Linked DNA regions of Haloterrigena salifodinae. The protein of the gene in region 2 binds, or shares a complex with, the protein of the main gene of each other region. Links are inferred from orthologs where the notes say so. Each region holds a gene or a part of one and is shown on either strand. Other genes may lie near its edges. The genes, in order: EH209_RS16250 and fen.

Region 1 (8,582 bases), on a different replicon or contig from region 2:
TACCGATCGTTCCCGACACCGTACAGCCGCGACGTTCGTTCCGAATTCGGTATCGGTAGCGCGCCCTTCGAAGCGCTTTTGCTTCGGCCGCCGAAAGCAACGAATCAATGCTCGACCGCGAACAGATCATCGAAATTGGCGTCTCCCTCTCGATGGTCGTGCTGATGCTCGGCACTATGATTGCTATCGGGACCCAGTACGGCGGGTCCAGCGGCACACTCTCTCCCCAAGGCGGTGAACTGCTCGTCGGCGCCATCACCGGCTTTATCATCCTGATGCTCGCGGTCGGCATTGGTCTCGCGTACCTCCTGAACGACCCCGAGGACGGCCTCGAGACCGACGACGAGACGGACGCCGACACCGGCAGCGCGATCTGACGGCGGCACAATACTTTTTGCAGTTATTGCGTTGATATACTGTATGCGCAGTCCCGACGCCGCTCTCGACGCCGAATCGACGCGATCTCGCTCGAGGTGGTCGGTGATCGCCGCCGTCGTCGGAACCTTCGTGTTCGGATCAGCGATTGTCGGTCTCTCGGCATCGGTCCTCGAGGCGCCCGCCGCCGTCGGCGCGGTCGCGGTGCTGACGCTGCTCGCGGCCGCCCTCGCGTGGCGTCGCGCCGCGACGGCCGGCGAGACCGCCGCCGACGACGAGGAGGTCCGGGACGTCTGGAACACGATCCCGTCTTGGCAGTACGACGGCCGGCACGCCGAATCCGGTGGCCTCACGCGCGGCGAACAGGAGAGCGCGCTCCGGGAGATTCAGCAACGGGCCGACGACCTCGAGGAGCGAGAGCGCAACTAATGCAGAATCAGTCGCCGCTGGCCGACTGCTCCTCGCGCTCGGCCTCCCGCCAGTCATCGATCTCGTCGTCGTCGGCGTCGTCGATCCGCTCCTCGTAGTAGGCCATCGGGTGAGGAATGCGTTCACAGAGGTCGTCCTTGTTCACGCAGTCGCCGTAGGACTGCATCGTCGCACAGGAGGGCGGCGAGTACTCCGTCGGCGAACTGTCGCCGCGGATGTGGTCGGTCTGGTAGCGGGTCATCTCCTCGCCGAACGACGAGTTGACCCGGTAGAGTTCGACGATTTCGTCGGTCGTCATCCCGATGCTCGTCAGGAAGGCGGTGATCGCAAACCGCGAGTGGTGGGGCAAGTGTTCGCCCTTCTGGATATCGTCGAGCAGGGCCTTCATACACGGCGGGAACAGGTCAGGAACGACAGTATCGATGTCCTGCGTGAGTTCGAGATCGGCGAGTACCTCGCGGATCTCGGCGGCCTCGTCCTCGAGGGCAGCGGCGATGACTGCGGGAACGTCGAAGGGGAGGCCGTCCTCGATGCGGCCCCGGATGGCCTCTCGGAGCAGGGTCAGGAGTTCGTCGTGGTCGACCGGCACCTCGCCGTCGGTCAGCGCGCGGTTGACCAGGTGCCACTCGTCGCCCCACAGGTCCTCGGCGAGGGGAAGGTAGGTGCCGACGTCGATCCGGTAGCCGTCGGCGGTCTCCCGGACCGCGCCGTCGAGGTCGAACTCCGCGAGAAGGGTCTCGAGGTCCAGCCCGGTCGACTCGACGCTTTTCAGTTCCGTGGTGTCCTCGAAGTCGGTCGTAAAGCGATCGTAGGCGGTCGCGGCCTCGGCGCGGGCGTACTTGCGAACGAGGACGCGCTCCTCGACCATCGAGACGAGGACGCGCGCGACGGGATAGGAGAGCAGTTCGACGCGCGTGTCTCGTCGCGGCTCGCCCGTCTCGCCGTCCTCGAGGGCCGCCACCACGCGCTCGCGGGCGCGGTTGACGACCGCCCGATCCTGGTCGACGACGGTGGCCAGATCGACGGCCTCCGTCGCCACGGCGTCGCGGGCGGTCTCGAGGAACGGGTACCGGGCGTGCAGTCGCTGCATCGGTAATGGGATGTTACTGCGTGGGGTTAAAGCCGCTGATTGTTCGACGGGGGACGATCGCGAGTAAGCCGCGATTGGACCGCCCCGCGACGGGCGATGGAGGCGATATCGACCGGTTTTCGGCCAGTCGTCGGGATCGATTTCAAGGGCGTCCGACACGTCTCTCCGAGTATGCCACGGGCCACTCGAGACGGCGTGTCGATCCACTACGAATACGACGAGAGCGAGGGCGGCGGAACGCCGGTCGTCTTCGTGCAGGGACTGGGCTACGGGCGCTGGATGTGGCGCTGGCAGCGCGAGGCCGTCGCGGACGACCGGGACGTGATCGCGCCCGACAACCGCGGGACGGGTCGATCCGACGTCGGCCTCCCCCCGCTGCTCCCGCGCCTGCCGCGGAAACTCCGCGCGCCCCTCATCTTCAAACTGGCCGGCTACTCGATCGGCGGCCTCGCCGCGGACCTCGAGGAAGTCCTCAAAGACGCCGGCGTCCGCCAGGCCCACGTCGTCGGCGCGAGCATGGGCGGAATGATCGCCCAGCGCTACGCGCTCGAGTACACGCGGGCGAAGACGCTGACGCTGTGCTGTACGAGCCACGGCGGCCCCGACGCGGTCCCGGTTCCCGACGAGACCCAGGAATTCATCTTCGACGTCCCCGACGGCGCGAGCGAGCGCGAGAAACTCCGCCACCGGATGCGCCCCGCCTTCACCGAGCGGTTTACGAATCGGAACCCGCACCTGATGGACCGGATCATCGAATGGCGACTCGAGCAGGACGCCGACGATCCGGCTCGCGAGGCTCAGGCTGCGGCCGTCCTCGACTTCGACGTCAGCGATCGGCTCGAGGGGCTCCGCGTGCCGACACTGGTGCTCCACGGGACCGACGACCGCGTGGTCCCCTTCGAGAATGGGCTGTTACTCGAGGAGGCGATTCCGAACGCGCGACTCGAGCGGTTCGAGGGCGGCTCGCACTGCTTTTTCATCGAGCACGCCGATCGGATGAACGAGGAACTGCGGGCGTTTCTTGCAGACCACGACTGATCGCCTGCGGCGGCCGCGTGAACCCCGGATCTACGCGGTCGGGGCGGCGCCGTCGTAGAACTGGATTCGACCGTCGCTTCGCACGCCGATCTCGTACCCCGCGTAGGGGAACCAGAGTTCGTGGGTGCTGGCGTCCGCTCGCCGGGCGTGGTCGACCAGCGAGTCTAGCGCGTCAGGATCGATAGCCTCGTAGAGGGGCTCGAGATCGACCGGGCGGCTGCCGGTCAGTGCCGCGACCGCCGTGATGACGGCCTCGCTGGCTCGCTCGCCGACGTCCGGATCGAACGTCGTCGTGAACGTCGGCTCGTCCGCGTCGCTGGTGTCCGCCGGACCGTCTGTGGAGGGCATGGCCCGGACTACTCGAGAGAGACTGGTAGCCTCCCACCTTCCCATATGATATTTTTAAGTAATAGCGTGCTCCCGCGGCCGCCGTCGCGACCGTCGAGTGGTGCCGTCGGCAGTCAACCGAGCCGAACGGCGGTTCGATTCAGTCGCTCTGGATGCGCGGCGCGAGCATGTAGGTGACCTGACCCTGCCCCTCCGCGAAGCCGAAGTAGATCTTGACCGGGAACTCCTCGCCGAGGTGGAGCGTGACTTCGGTATCCGAGGGGATTGCCTTGTTCATGTCCTTCAGGTAGTCCAGCGAGAACAGCGAGTGGGCCGGGCCGACCTGCAGGTCGATCAGATCCGCTTCGGTGAGTTCGAGGTGGACGTCGTCGGTGTCGCCCTCCGCGTCGACGTAGAAGTACTCCTCGCCCTCGTCGACGCCCAGCGCGATGTGGTCGGAGACCATGTCGGCGGCCTTGACCGATCGGTTGACGTCTTTCCCCTCAAGGACGACCTCCGCGGGTAGATCGAGGTCCGGAATGTCCGGCTCCTGGCGGATCGAGTCGGGGTCGATCAGCGCCAGGGTGTACTCGAGCCCTTCGATCTGGATCTGTAGCTTCCGCGTCTCTTCGTCGAGTTCGAGCTGGACGAGCTGGCCGGACTCGGCCATGCTCGCGATGTCCTCGAGCCGCGAGAGGTCGACGCCGATCAGCCCGCCGTCGGCCTCGTAGGATTCGAACGCCGAGGCATCGAGCGAGAGGTCGACCATGCCGACGTTAGCGGGATCGACGGCCCGGATTTCGAGGCCGTCCTCCTCGAGGTGGATCTTGCACTCGTCGACCAGCACGCTGATCGAATCGAGCGCGCTGGTGAGCGTTTCCGCGCTCACGATGGCCTTGAACATATACGCCGGGCTACGGACGGTTGCCATAAAAAGCCACCCTTTACGCGCGACTCCGCGGAGGCGATCGCTCGCGGCCGCGGATCCGGTCAGTACTCCTCGCGTAACCGGATCGCCTCGTCGGTGATGTCGTCGATCGCATCGTGGCGGAGCGGGTACTGGCTCTGGGCGTCCCGCCCCCAGCCCAGTCGGCTCTCGAGGTCGCCGCCGAGTTTCGCCTGCTCGGGTTCGACGGACACCGTCCCCTTGTTGGCGTCAATGTCGACTACGACGCCGATCTCGGTGCCGTTGCTGTCGAGGATCCGTTTTCCGGCTTCGTCCGCCGTGATCTCCTCGCTCATGCGTAGCCGTCCACTGTTCGACGGAATACCTGCTGGCCCGGTGTTCGCAACCGAGTCAATCGGAGGCTGGTCGCGGATCGCGGACCGCGGACCGCTCGACCCCGTCAGGATTCGATCTTTTCGACGATCTCTTTCGCCTCTTCCTCGGCTTTGTCCTCGCCAACGCTTTTCTTGATGAGTACGCTGGTTACCTCCCAGTCGTCCTCACCCTCGACCTTCCCGGTACGTACCTCGCTCCCCTCGGAGACGGACTCCGCCGGATCCTCCGCCCAGTCGGGCGTCCGGACCTCGTCGTACTCGTCCGGATCGCGGAACCGAACGTGGATGTAGTCGTCCTCGGTCTCCACCTTGTTGACGTCTGGTACGTCTGCCATACGCGGACGTCCGTCGGCCGCGCGCCTAACGGTACACCCTGAATACGCTCCCTCCCGAGTCGGGATCCGAAGCCGATCGAAGGGCGACGAGTCCGTTCGCAACTCACTCGAGGTGGGTCGCGAACCAGTCGGCGGCGCGGTCGGCGACGGCCTCGAGTTCGCCCTCGCCCTCGAAGAGGTGGCCGGCGCCCTCGACGATCCGGAGGTCCCGCTCGCAGGCCAGCGCGTCGTGGACCTCGCGGTTCACCTGCAGGACCGACTCATCCTCGCCGCCGACGATCAGCAGCGTCGGCGCGCGGACGTCGTCGACGACCTCGGCCGCCAGATCGACGCGGCCGCCCCGAGAGACGACCGCCCCGATCTCGGTCTCCGGGCGGACCGCTCCGCGGAGCGCCGCTGCGGCGCCCGTGCTCGCGCCGAAATAGCCGACCGTGCGGCCACCGCTCTCCGGACGCTCGCGGAGCCACTCGGTCGTCGCGACGAGCCGATCGGTCAACAGCGGGATGTCGAACCGGGTCTCCCGGTCCCGGTCTTCGCGTTCGGTGAGCAGATCGAACAGGAGCGTTCCCAGCCCCCGCTCGCGTAACCGCTCCGCCACGAAGTTGTTCCGCGGGCTGTGCCTGCTGCTGCCGCTTCCGTGGGCGAAGACGACCAGGCCGTTCGATCCCTCCGGGACGGCGAGTTCTCCCTCGAGGGTCGCGTCGGGCAACTCGATGTCGGTCACGGTGGGCGATCCGTCGGCCGGCATACGCGTCGCTCCACCGAGGACGGAGTTGAGTGTTGGGGGCGGCGTCGCCGCCGATCGCTCGAGGGGATCGTTCGGCGCGGCGGCCGCGCTCGTACCGAACGCGCTTGCGAACGACCCTCGGGCCGAAAGCGGTCGCGCTCGAGACCGCTCGCAGGGTGCGCACGCAAGGAAACGGTGTTTTCCGCGGCAGTCGTAGCTTGCCACCATGAGCGACCCGGACACAGACTGGACGTTCGAGGACGTCTTCGCCGACGCGCTCGAGGCGGTGCCAGACGAGCACCGCGATCCGGAACAGTTCGTCCCCGGCGTCGGGCCGCTGTCGGCCGACGTGATGCTCGTCGGCGAGGCGCCGGGCGGCCAGGAAGTCGAGCAGGGCGAACCGTTCGTCGGCCAGGCCGGCCAGCAACTGAACCGCGCCCTCGAGTCGATCGGCCACGACCGGCGGGAGTTGTACATCACCAACCTCGTCAAGGTGCGGCCGCCGGAGAACCGCGATCCTCACGTCGACGAGATCGAGGCCTGGTGGCCGGTGCTCGAGGCCGAACTCGAGCGCGTCGATCCCGCGGTCGTCGTCCCGATGGGCAGTTTCTCGACAGCCGAACTCCTCGAGACCGACGAGACGATCACGGACCTGCACGGCGAGGCATTCGAGCGCGAGGTGCCACCCGCTTCGCACGCCTCGGACGGGGAGGATACCGACTCCTCGAGCGAGGGAGGGTCCGACCCGGGAGAACGGACGGAGCGGATCGTCCGCCCGTCGTTTCACCCGGCCGCAGCGCTGTACGACCGGAGTAAGGTCGACGCGATCGAGTCGGATCTGCGGGCGGCCCTCGAGTCGGCGTGAGCGCTTGACCCCGATAACCGGCGGTGTCGGTCGGTGAGCGCCCGAGCACCTGCAGGCAGGAAGGGCTTTTTCTGGCCGGGCGAACCCCGAGGAGATGAGCCCGAGCTTCACCAGCGACGACGTCGGAAAGCCCGTTGAGACGGCCGACGGCGAACGGGTCGGTGTCGTCGCCGACGTCGATCCGGAGACCGCCTACGTGGAACCAGCGTCGGACGTCGGCGACTCGACGCGAGCCGCTCTCGACTGGGGGAGCGGCGAGGAGGCTGTCCCGCTTGCCGACAGCGCCGTCGGCGAATGGACCGGGGACGCGATCCGACTCGAAGCCGAGGTCGCGGCGGACGCCGTCACGTCGGGCGACGAGCCGAACGAGGAGGCGTCGTCCGACGACGGGGCTGCCGAGATCGGCTCCCAGGACGCCGACTACGACCCCGGCGAGCCGGTAGCCTCGAACCCCACCGAAGCGCCGCCCGACGAGCCCGGGACGACGCCGGATAACGAAATCGGCAACCGAGAGGGGACGGACCCGATGGTCGAGGACGACGAGTTCTACGACTCCCCGGAGGATGGGCCGCGGGTCGATCCCGACGACCAGATGGAGTCGCCGGCGGAGATCGAATCGTCACAGGATACGGCGGGCCGGGTCGAGGAGACGACCGCCGACGACCGCGACCGCGACGACGTCGACGTCGATCCCGACGAGGTGACCGACGGCGAGCCGGAGGCCGAGATCGATTCCGAGGAGGACGTCGCCCGCCGGGGCGACCCCGGCGACTCGAGCGACTGATCAGTTCGTAATCGTCAGGATTCCGTCGTTGACCGTCACGTCGCTCGCGCCGGCGGGGATGTCGAACTCGAACTGTTGGCCGTCGACGACGACGATTGCCGTCCCCTCGACGACGTCGAGCGACGGCTTGGCGCCGGTCGGGCCGAAATCGACGGCGATGACCTGCTCGGTGCCGTACTCGCGTTTCGTAATCGTGACGTCGTCGCGATCGTCGACCGCGGCTTCCAGTTCTGGTGGCGTGTCCATGTGCGAGCGGTCGCGGCCGCTCGCCGTAAGCAGCATGCACGAAACTGCTACCTTCCGGTTCCGCGAGCGCTCCGATTTTCGGGCCGTCGACTGGTCTCCACCGGTCTCGATGGCGTTTCCGGCCGTCATCTCGCCACACCTATCCGTACCGGGCCACTAGCGATGTCACAACTCGATCATGGCTCGCAAAGACGACTACTACAACAGGGCGAAACAGCAGGGCTACCGGAGTCGGGCGGCCTACAAACTCAAACAGCTCGACGACCTCGAGAACGTTATCTCCGGACGCGACGCGGTCGTCGACCTTGGTGCCGCCCCCGGCGGCTGGCTGCAGGTCGCCGCCGAGAAGGTCGGTCCGCAGGGAACCGTCATCGGCGTCGACCTCCAGCGGATCAAGGACTTAGAGGACGAGACGCTGAACGAGCGCGTCGAGACGATCCGCGGCGACATGACCGAGGAGAAGACCCGCGACCGCGTCACCGACGCCGCGGGCGGCTCCGTGGACGTGGTCGTCTCGGACATGGCACCTAACATGTCCGGGGAGTACTCGCTGGACCAGGCCCGCTCGCTGTACCTCGCGCGTCAGGCCTTCGAGACCGCGCTCGAACTCCTCGAGTCCGGCGGCAACTTCGTCGTGAAGGTCTTCGAGGGGCCGGACGTCGACGACCTCCGGGCCGACATCGACGACGAGTTCCAGTACGTCCGCGCGACCGCGCCGAAGGCCAGCCGCGAGGAGTCCTCCGAGATCTACCTGATCGGGAAGGGCCGTCTCACCGCCCCCGTCCGAGAGGGCGACGAACTCGAGGTCGAGATCGTCGACGTCGGTAGCGAGGGCGACGGGATCGCAAGCGTCGACGGCTACCGCCTGTTCGTTCCCGGCACCGAGTCGGGCGACGTCGTCGACGTCCGAATCGAGGATGTCAAGCCGAACTTCGGGTTCGCACAGCCCCTCGAGGAGTGAGGACGCCGGTTCGGGACGACTCGAGCTGACTCGGTTCGTCCCGCGCTCGAATCCTGCTGTTGGCGCCGTTTTTCGCGCCACTGGCGCCGCGTCGCACCGCTACTTGGTCCTCTGTACCCGCGGA
Region 2 (8,585 bases):
CCTCGTTGGCGTCCGGTTCGGGACGCTCGCGGTCGACCTGCACGACTCCCTCGTAATCGCTCGTGGCGGTCTGGACTTCGTAGGCTCGCATCGCTCGAGCCGAGGCGCTCTCGAGCCTTCGGTCCTGCGCCCGGCGACCGTGTTACCGCAACTGGGTGCTACCGGCAATCGAAACGGGTGATCGCCGGCCGTCGGCGGGAGCCGCTCGGTGGTCCAGACCTTTTAGTCGTCGGCCAAGTAGAGGGGAGCGATGAGCGACGAGGTTGAACGAACCGACCGGCGACGCGCTTCGGATCGGGAAACGAGACTCGAGGCGCCGAATCTGGGGTCCGCGTTTCGCGGGCCGGTCGGGTCGACTGACGGTCGCGCCCGCTCGCACGACCACCTCGCGCTGCTCTACGAGAGCCGCGACGAGCAGTTCGACGCCGCGATTCCGTTCGTCCGGCGTGGACTGGAGGACGGCGAGCGGTGTCTGTACCTCGCCGACGAGACCGGCCGAGACGAGATTTGCGACTCGCTTCGCGACGCCGGCGTCGACGTCGACGAGGCGCTGGAATCCGACGCGCTGGTGATCTCCGACGTCGAAGACGCCTATCTGCGGGACGGCTCGTTCGATCTCGAGGCGTCGCTGGAGCTGCTCGAGACGTTCGTCGCGGAGTCGACCGTCGATTTCGAGGGGGCACGGGTGACCGCCGAGGAGACGTGGCTGTTGCGAGCGATCGAGGACGCCGACGAGTTCGTGGCGCTGGAAGCGCGGGTGAACGACCGCCTCCGCGGCGAGAACTGTACCCTTCTCTGTCAGTACGACCGCGAGCGGTTCCCCGCGCCCGTCCTCGAAGACGTCATCAAGACGCATCCCCGGCTCGTCTCCGACGGGAAGGTTTCGGAGAATTTCTACTACACGCCCCCCGAGGCGTTCTTCGACGGCGAGAAACCGGCGGCGACGGTCGACCGGATGATCCGGACCGTACACGAGCGCACCGACGCGAAGACGGCGGTCCGCGAACACCGGAACTACCTCCGCGAACTCTACGAGACGACGGCCGACGCCGATCTCTCCTTCGAGGAACGGGTCGAGCGACTGCTGGAACTGGGCTGCGAGCGATTCGACCTCAGGGGCGGCGCGCTGGCTCACCTCCCAACCTGGGACGATAACTTCCGGGCGGAAGTGACGGTCGGCCCCGACATGGGCGACCTCGAAGGGGAGTTACCGATCCAGCCCACCGAGGGAAACTTCTGCCGGAAGGCCATCGACTGGGACGAGCCGACCGCCGTCCCCGACGTCGTCGCCGCCGGCTGGGACGACGACCCCGTCTTCGAGGAGTTCGGCTTCGCGACCTACTTCGGCATCCGCGTCACCGCCGGCACCGAACCCTACGGCACGTTCTGGTTCTACGATACGGAGCCGCGCGACCGGCCGTTTACCGACGCCGAACGGACGTTCCTCGAGTTGATAGGACAGTGGATCAGCACCGAACTCGAGCGCCGCCGGCGCGAGGAGTTTCTCCGCACGAGCTACGAGATCACGTCGGATCCCGATCTCGCCTTCGCGGCGAAGATCGAGCGACTGCTCGAGCACGGCCGCGAGTGGTTCGGCTGCGACGTCGGCTACTTCACCGCCGTCGACACCGAGACCGATCGCTTCGAGATTGTCGAGGCGGTCGGCTCCCACGACCGGATCCGGACGAGCGGCGGCGGTTCGCTGTCGGGAACGTACTGCAAGAAGGTCGTCGACGCGGGCGAGTCGGTGGGCGTCCACGACGCCGTCGACGCGGGCTGGGAGGGCGGTCCCGCCTACGACACGTACGGGCTCGACGCCTTCCTCGGGACGACGCTGGAGGTCGACGGCGAACAGTACGGAACGCTGTGTTTCGGTTCGGAAACGCCCCGAGAGGGGCCGTTCACCGAGACGGAGTACACGTTCATCGACCTGATCAGCCAGTGGGTCAGCACCGAACTCGAGCGCCGGCGAGACGAGCGAACCCAGCGGGAACTGTACGAGATCACCGCCGATCCGGACCGATCGTTCGACCAGCAACTCCAGGCGGTCCTGGACCTGGGCTGCGAGCGATTCGACATGGAACTGGGCGGGGTCGCGACGGTCGACCCGGCGGCCGATCGGTTCGAGGTCGAGACCACGAACGGCGACCACGAGTACCTCACGCCGGGCGAGCCGTACCCCCTCTCCCAGACGTATTGCGAGGCGCCCATCGACGAGGAAGGAACCCGTACGATTACCGATCCCGTCGAGACGGGATTCGACGGCAAACTGTGCTACGAGCGCTTCGGAATCCGGGCGTATCTCGGCACCCACCTCGAGATCGAGGGGAGTCCCGACCGGACCTTCTGGTTCGTCTCGACCGAGCCCCGCGAGGAGTTCTCGGAGGCCGAACGCACGTTACACCACCTGATGGGCCAGTGGGTGAAGTACGAACTTGACCGCCAGCAGTACGAACGGGACCTCGAGGAGACGGTCGACCGGCTCCAGCAGTCCAACGATCGGCTCAAGCAGTTCGCCTACGCCGCCTCCCACGACCTCCAGGAGCCCCTGCGGATGATCTCGAGCTACCTGCAACTGCTCGAGAACCGATATAAGGACGACCTCGACGTCGAGGCCCGGGAGTTTATCGATTTCGCGGTCGACGGCGCCGACCGCATGCGCGAGATGATCGACGATCTGCTGGCCTTCTCGCGGGTCGAACACGCCGACGGCGAGTTCGAGCCGGTCGACTGTACCGAAGTGTTGGATCGCGTCCAGGACGATCTGCAGCTACGGATCGCAGAGAACGACGTCGAGATCCTCGTCGACTCGCTGCCGACGGTCCGCGCTGACGTCGACCAACTCGAGCAACTGTTCAGCAACCTCGTTTCGAATGGGATCAAGTACAACGAGAGCGCGGTGCCCCGGGTCGAGGTGAGCGCCGCGGACCGGGACGACCGCTGGGAGTTCGCGGTCGCCGACAACGGAATCGGCATCGAGCCGGAGAAGACCGAGCGCATCTTCGAGGTGTTCAAGCGCCTCCACCACGACGACGAGTATCCGGGCACCGGGATCGGCCTCTCGCTGTGCCAGGAGATCGCCGAGAATCACGGCGGCGATATTCGCGTCGAGTCCGAACCCGACGCGGGGTCGACGTTCTACATCACGCTCCCGAAACGAAACCTCGAGTGAAGCGACGATCGGTCGGCGAAACGGGTAAAATCGGGTTCAGGGGACGAACGCGAGGAGCGATTCGTCCCGCGACACGTCACGGCGCTCGAACGGAGCGTACCGCTCGCATCGCCGCGCTCATGGCAATGAGCGCGACCACGGCGATCGCGATCCACTGGCCGGTCTGGGTCGCAAGCGCGGCGGCGGTCATGCCGAGGAGGTCGATGCCGAACGCTCGACTCAGCGCGTACAGGACGACGGCGAGACCGACGACGGCGACGACGGTCTGCAGTACGGTCGACAGCAGCCATCGTCCTGATGGGGGTGCGGTCTCACCCGTCCGCGTCGATCGATCGCTACCTCGGGATCGGTCGCCATCGGGCTGTCGTGACATGGGATATCACCCGTTTCGTCGTAGCCCGGCGTCGGCATTTATTATCCGGAGCATACCGCGATACGGGTGAGGGATCGACCGGCGTCAGGTCCAGCGATCCAGCCCCGTCTGCGCGGCGCTCTCCTCGATGCGCTCGAAGCCGCGATCGACCTCGTCTTCCGCGACGCGCCACTCCTCGCAGACGAACTCGCGGGCGGCCTCGAGATCCGGATCGAGGTCGGTGTCGAACTCGTAGTCGTCGGTCACGTCGGGGTCGCGGAACAGCTGTCTGACCCGGTCGCCGTACTCGATGTGGGCGCCCCGCTCCTCGAGGACACTCCAGAGGTCGCCGTGCTCGGTGATGGCTTTGATCGCCGTCTTCGGACCGATCCCCGAGACGCCCTCGTTGAAGTCCGTCCCGATGAGGATCGCCGCGTCGATTAGTTGTTCTAAGGTGAGGTCGTGGTGCTCGAGGGTCGCCTCGAGGTCCATCAGTTCGGGATCGCCCTTGCTCGTCAGTTGGCGCAGCGTGAGCGGGGAGCCGAACAGCAGGGCGTCGTAGTCCTCCGACCCCACGTAGTCGGCGTCGCCGCGGCGGACCATGTGGGCCGCCTGAGCTTCCCCCTCCGCGGGCGCCTCGACGATCGGGACGTCGAGCCGTCGGAGCAGTTCGCGGCTGGTCTCCTGGATCGTCGGCGTCAGCCGCTGGGTCCGTGACTCGAGTTGCGCGATGGCGACCTGGTCGCCCTCCTCGCGGGCGACCTCGAGTTGCTCCTCATAGGTGCGACGCTGGTCGCGGCGGGACTCGATCTCGTCTTCCTTGAGTTCGGAGGGGCCCCCGTCGAAGACCATCACCGGCGTGATGTCGTTCTCGAAGAACTTGGGCAGCCCCTGGACGATGCCGACGAGGTTGGCGACCTCGGTGCCGTCGGACGTCGTGTACACGTCGCTGTCCGTCCACTTGACCGTCGTCGTCAGGTACCGGTAGAGCCAGTTGTGGGCGTCGACGGCGACGACGCCCTCGATCTCGGAGAAGGGGAACTCCTCGATAACGGCGATGTCTCGCAGTGCAGCGTTTCCCATTAGTGGGCTATTGGAAGGGCCGGAATTTGTATTGTTGGCTTCTCGATGACGCCGACTCGCGATCGGACCGCCGATCGTGTCGACGGTCTCGAGCGCCGTGCAGTAACGGACGCGGGGATTCCGGAGCGCGGATCAGCGTCGATGGCGGCGGAGGGCCACGCCGGTGATCGCGACGACGCCGATCGCAGCGATAGCAACGCTCGAGGTCCCGAAGCCGCTCTCGTCCGTCTGATTCCCGTCGGTCTGCGATTCGATCCCGTCGTCCGTCGCCTGCGAACCGTTATCCGGATATTCCAGTTCGGTGTGATCCTGCACGCTCGTCTCGAAGTGCGTGTGGACCTCGGTATCCTTGACACTTCCCTCTAAGTGGACGGTATAGTTCCCGGATTCCGTGAAGATCACTGGCGCCTCGTACACGCCACTTTCGCCGTGCACTTCGCTCAGGTTGATTTCACTTCTATCGTTTCCGTCGTTCTGTACGTACAGGCTCAGTGCGTCCGCCTGCCCCTCCACGGGCTCTCCCGACTCGTTATCGACGATTTCGATCTCCAACCACATCCGCTCGCCGGTGATGAGCGGTTCTTCCGCCCCGCCGAAGGTGACGTCGTATCCCTCTACTGTGTTTCGTGAGCGGCGACCGGGCTGGTGACACCGGTTAGCAACGCTGCGATTACGACGAGCGTGATAAGTGTTCTACGATAATGCATTACGCAAGAGTTCACCAACTGTCATCGAAAGGTATCTGGTTCACTTCTCAGAAGGACGTGTCGCGGATCAACACGGTACGACTCTGATCCTATCAGTCCTGTGCGCTGGCACTCTCCCGGGGCCGCCGAGATCGGACTCGAGCAGAGAGCGTATCGACCGCGTTCTACTCGTTCGGTTTCAGCGGGCCGCGTCTACGTCTCACCCTCGGTCTCGAAGTCTGGCGGTCTCCTCCCCTCCCGTGACTCGAGGAACTGTTCCTCCGCCTCGGAGAGATCGCGGTCGCGAAACTCGTCGAGGCCGGCCTGATACCGGGCTCGAGCGTCGCCGTCCGAAGCGCCGACCGGCGCCGGATGCTCGAGAAGCAGTTCGGCGATCCCGGTCGTCTCCCCGGTGTAGGCGAAGCCCGTTCGGTACAGCGCCTCGTAGGCGAAGGGGTTGTTGACGGCGATCCGGAGCCGGTCGTAGCCCCGCTCGAGGGAGCGGTCGCGGACGCGTGCGAGCAGTTCGGGACCGATCCCCTCGCCGCGCCGATCGCGGGCGACGGTCACGTAGCGCAGCCACAGCGTCGACGCGTCGGTGCGGTCCTCGTTGAACGCGACGGCGGCGACGATCTCGTCGTCGGTTCGGGCCACCGCCTTCCCCGTGTTGGTCATGACGAACTTGCCGGCGTAGCTGAACCGCTCGTAGTCGAGCCGGAGCTTGGGGCCGTCGGGCGGCCAGCCCAAGAGGTCGTACTCCACGTCCGCCAGTTCGCGCGCCGGCCACTAAGGTTCCGGCGACTGTCCCCGGATCGACGGTCGTCGTCTTCGCCGCAGCCGTCGACCTGCGCGGGGTCTCGACCGACCGTCGCCTCGGCGATTAATCCCCTTCTTCGATCGCAGACGACGACTCGAGGCAACGATCGACGGCACAGCGTTCGGCTCTTCGTCGCCCGAATCCGCGTTCATTACACCCGGATTGAGTGTGACAGATATTACCGATACAAACAGGGGAAAGAGATAACATGGCAATCCCGAGTAGCATTCACGAGCATGGATCCCGAACAGTCGCCGGCCGAGCCGACCGCGAGTCCGGATCTGCTCGACGACGCCTTTCTGGCGCTTCGCGAGCGGGATCGCCGACTCGTCCTCTACTTTCTGCTCGAGCATGAGACGGCGTCGCTGTCGGAGCTTGCCGACGTGGTCACCGCCTGGAGCCACGCGGACGACAGTCGGGTCATCGAGCCTCGGTGTCGGAACCAGTGGTATCTACAGCTGCGGCAGGTTCACATCCCGAAGCTGGTCGACGCCGACATCGTGACTCACGACGAGGAAACCGGTCGAGTCTCCCTCGCGTCCTGTCCCGAGCCGATCCGGGAGCTGGCGGCGCGAGCCTGCGCGGCGGAGGCCGGTCCGTGAGGGGGCGACTCGGAGTCGAGGCGCGGGGACACACGACGCTGCCGCTCGAACGCCACCAATGACGCTCTCCGACTACTTTGACCGACTCGAGGCGCCCGCGCGAACGGTTACCATCTACGCACCCCAGCCTCGCCCCGCGATCGCCGACCGGATCGAGACAGAAACGGGAGTCGACACCGTCGACTACCGCTCGCTGCCGGCTGCAGCCACGACCAAAGAGGGGTTTCTCGTCGTCCGCGAAGTCGCCGAGAAAACGAGCGATGAACCCGCGAGCGCCGAAGACGGCGAGTTCGTCGCCGCGATCGGCCTCGAGGCCGCTCGGGAGTTTCTCGAGCCGCCGATCGTCGCCCCCTGGGCCGAGACGGACGACGGTGCTTATCGCCGCGTGATCGAGGTCTTCGAGGCGACGGTCTGGCAGGCGCTCGATCGGCGACAGCTGCTCGCGATCAGCCGCGAGATCGAGGCCCGCGCCTGGCGCGTCGGCAGCGGCACCCTGCGGGTCAGCTTCCAGCGAGCGGCCGCCCTCGAGGCGATGGCACCGGTGTATGTTCGCCTCGCCGGCGAGTCGACGCTGGACGTCCACGCCTACGTTGCCGACGAGTGGGATCGGCCGTCGATCCCCGGCGTGACGGTCCACGCCGACGCCGGCCCGGAGATCGGGACGTTCTGGGTACTCGCTTTCGACGGCGGCGGCGACGAACTCCGGACCGGCGGCCTGATCGCCCGGGAACGAGCGGACGAAACGTTCGAAGGGTACTGGACCGACGACGCGACCCTCGTCGCGGAGCTAGAGGACGCGCTCCGGGACAGCGTGGACTGAGTGGTCGAGCCCGTCGGTTGATGGCTCGAGGCGGGACGATAGAGCGACAACGAGGGGCGGCAGGAAGACGACGAGGGAACGAGAGGGTGTGGACAGGAGACGGAGTGCGCTAGAATCTATTCGCCACCGCTGGGTCCGCAAGACCTCGTCTTTCATCGCCGAGCAGAGCTGTTTCGCTCGCTCCGCGTCGAACTTGTCGGTCAGATCTTGGGCGCACTCCTCCCAGGAGCCGCCGATCGACGACCAGTACTCGAGGACGCTGTCCCGATCCCACCCTTCAGGCAGATAATCCAATCCGTTGACGTCCTCGTCGACGACGTCGGTCACCGCGTCGCCGTCGGTCGATTCGGTGGCGTCGTCTGCCTCGAGGTCGCTTTGCTCGAGGCTTGAGGCGCGGTAGACGGCCGAGCCGACCGCCTCGAGACCGACGACGTACGCCGGCGGGTCGTCGCCGGCCTCGACGGCCGCGTAATCGTCCTCGCCGCCGCCCTGCGGGAACTCGACGTCGTTGATCGGGACGGCCGCCACGACGCCGCGGCCGTCGGGTGTCGCTACCTCGTCGCCCGCCGAATATCTGGTCGCGGACTCGCTCATGGGCGACGGGTCGATCGGAAAGCGGGTAGGGACAGTGAACGGATTCGCAAGGGCTCGGACAGCCTCCGTTCCGGCGAATTCACCACTGCGTCTCGACCTCGCGGTCGCTGTAGGCGTCGACCAGTTCTCCAGTCGTTGCCGGAGACGCCTGATTCTCGAGGGCTTCGTCGACGTCACCGAGTCGACCGCGAGCAGTCAGCGTCGAGCCAGGCGATCGAGGAGGCCGGGCCGGTTCTCGAGCATCGACCGGTCGAGGTAGAGTCGCTCGAGGCCGACGTCGCGGGCGTGGTCGATCACGGCCTCGTACTCGTCTCCGGTGATCGACCGGCCGATCTCCTCGTAGAATTCCTCCCCGTCGGCCTTGTAGTGAGGGCGATACTGAGCCATGATATCGACGAACGTCTCCGGGGAGACCTCCTCGGCGATGAACTCCAGCACGCGCTCGGCGTTTTCGACGTG

What was found.
Region 1: the proteins of fen (region 2) and EH209_RS16250 are in contact, whole or in part, in a crystal structure (PDB 1RXZ), measured with the Archaeoglobus fulgidus proteins. The link is inferred for Haloterrigena salifodinae from one-to-one orthologs. Residues at the interface, in WP_010877775.1 of Archaeoglobus fulgidus: Lys326, Ser327, Thr328, Gln329, Ala330, Thr331, Leu332, Glu333, Arg334, Trp335, Phe336; in WP_010877842.1 of Archaeoglobus fulgidus: Asn43, Val44, Ala45, Met46, Pro120, Arg121, Pro123, Leu125, Gln151, Met192, Ser194, Asn218, Tyr219, Pro220, Ile237, Leu238, Ala239, Pro240, Arg241, Ile242, Glu243, Ser244.

The regions. Positions count from the first base shown.
Region 1 is NZ_RQWN01000003.1:341,224-349,805, reverse strand. Bases 2,292-5,227 are described here. They hold EH209_RS16250 (DNA polymerase sliding clamp), read right to left. Parts: upstream 4,164-5,227; coding sequence 3,420-4,163; downstream 2,292-3,419. Other genes in these bases: EH209_RS16235 (dienelactone hydrolase family protein), read right to left, coding at 4,979-5,227; EH209_RS16240 (hypothetical protein), read right to left, coding at 4,606-4,875; EH209_RS16245 (PRC-barrel domain containing protein), read right to left, coding at 4,250-4,501; EH209_RS16255 (HalOD1 output domain-containing protein), read right to left, coding at 2,963-3,280; EH209_RS16260 (alpha/beta fold hydrolase), read left to right, coding at 2,292-2,932. Also shown: EH209_RS16275 (DUF7472 family protein), read left to right, coding at 108-377; EH209_RS16270 (hypothetical protein), read left to right, coding at 421-804; DNA primase regulatory subunit PriL, read right to left, coding at 812-1,894; more of EH209_RS16260, read left to right, coding at 2,066-2,291; more of EH209_RS16235, read right to left, coding at 5,228-5,623; EH209_RS16230 (uracil-DNA glycosylase), read left to right, coding at 5,829-6,467; EH209_RS16225 (hypothetical protein), read left to right, coding at 6,562-7,251; EH209_RS16220 (DUF7127 family protein), read right to left, coding at 7,252-7,497; EH209_RS16215 (23S rRNA (uridine(2552)-2'-O)-methyltransferase), read left to right, coding at 7,676-8,458.
Region 2 is NZ_RQWN01000002.1:615,753-624,337, reverse strand. What follows is about bases 2,619-5,557. They hold fen (flap endonuclease-1), read right to left. Parts: upstream 4,608-5,557; coding sequence 3,630-4,607; downstream 2,619-3,629. Other genes in these bases: EH209_RS11745 (GNAT family N-acetyltransferase), read right to left, coding at 5,507-5,557; EH209_RS24640 (hypothetical protein), read right to left, coding at 4,740-5,024; EH209_RS11760 (hypothetical protein), read right to left, coding at 3,249-3,545; EH209_RS11765 (MEDS domain-containing protein), read left to right, coding at 2,619-3,172. In the rest of the region: EH209_RS11770 (zinc-dependent alcohol dehydrogenase family protein), read right to left, coding at 1-91; more of EH209_RS11765, read left to right, coding at 251-2,618; more of EH209_RS11745, read right to left, coding at 5,558-6,055; EH209_RS11740 (DUF7344 domain-containing protein), read left to right, coding at 6,347-6,712; EH209_RS11735 (DICT sensory domain-containing protein), read left to right, coding at 6,771-7,532; EH209_RS11730 (hypothetical protein), read right to left, coding at 7,500-8,126; EH209_RS11725 (radical SAM protein), read right to left, coding at 8,322-8,585. UniProt on the Methanocaldococcus jannaschii protein: Structure-specific nuclease with 5'-flap endonuclease and 5'-3' exonuclease activities involved in DNA replication and repair.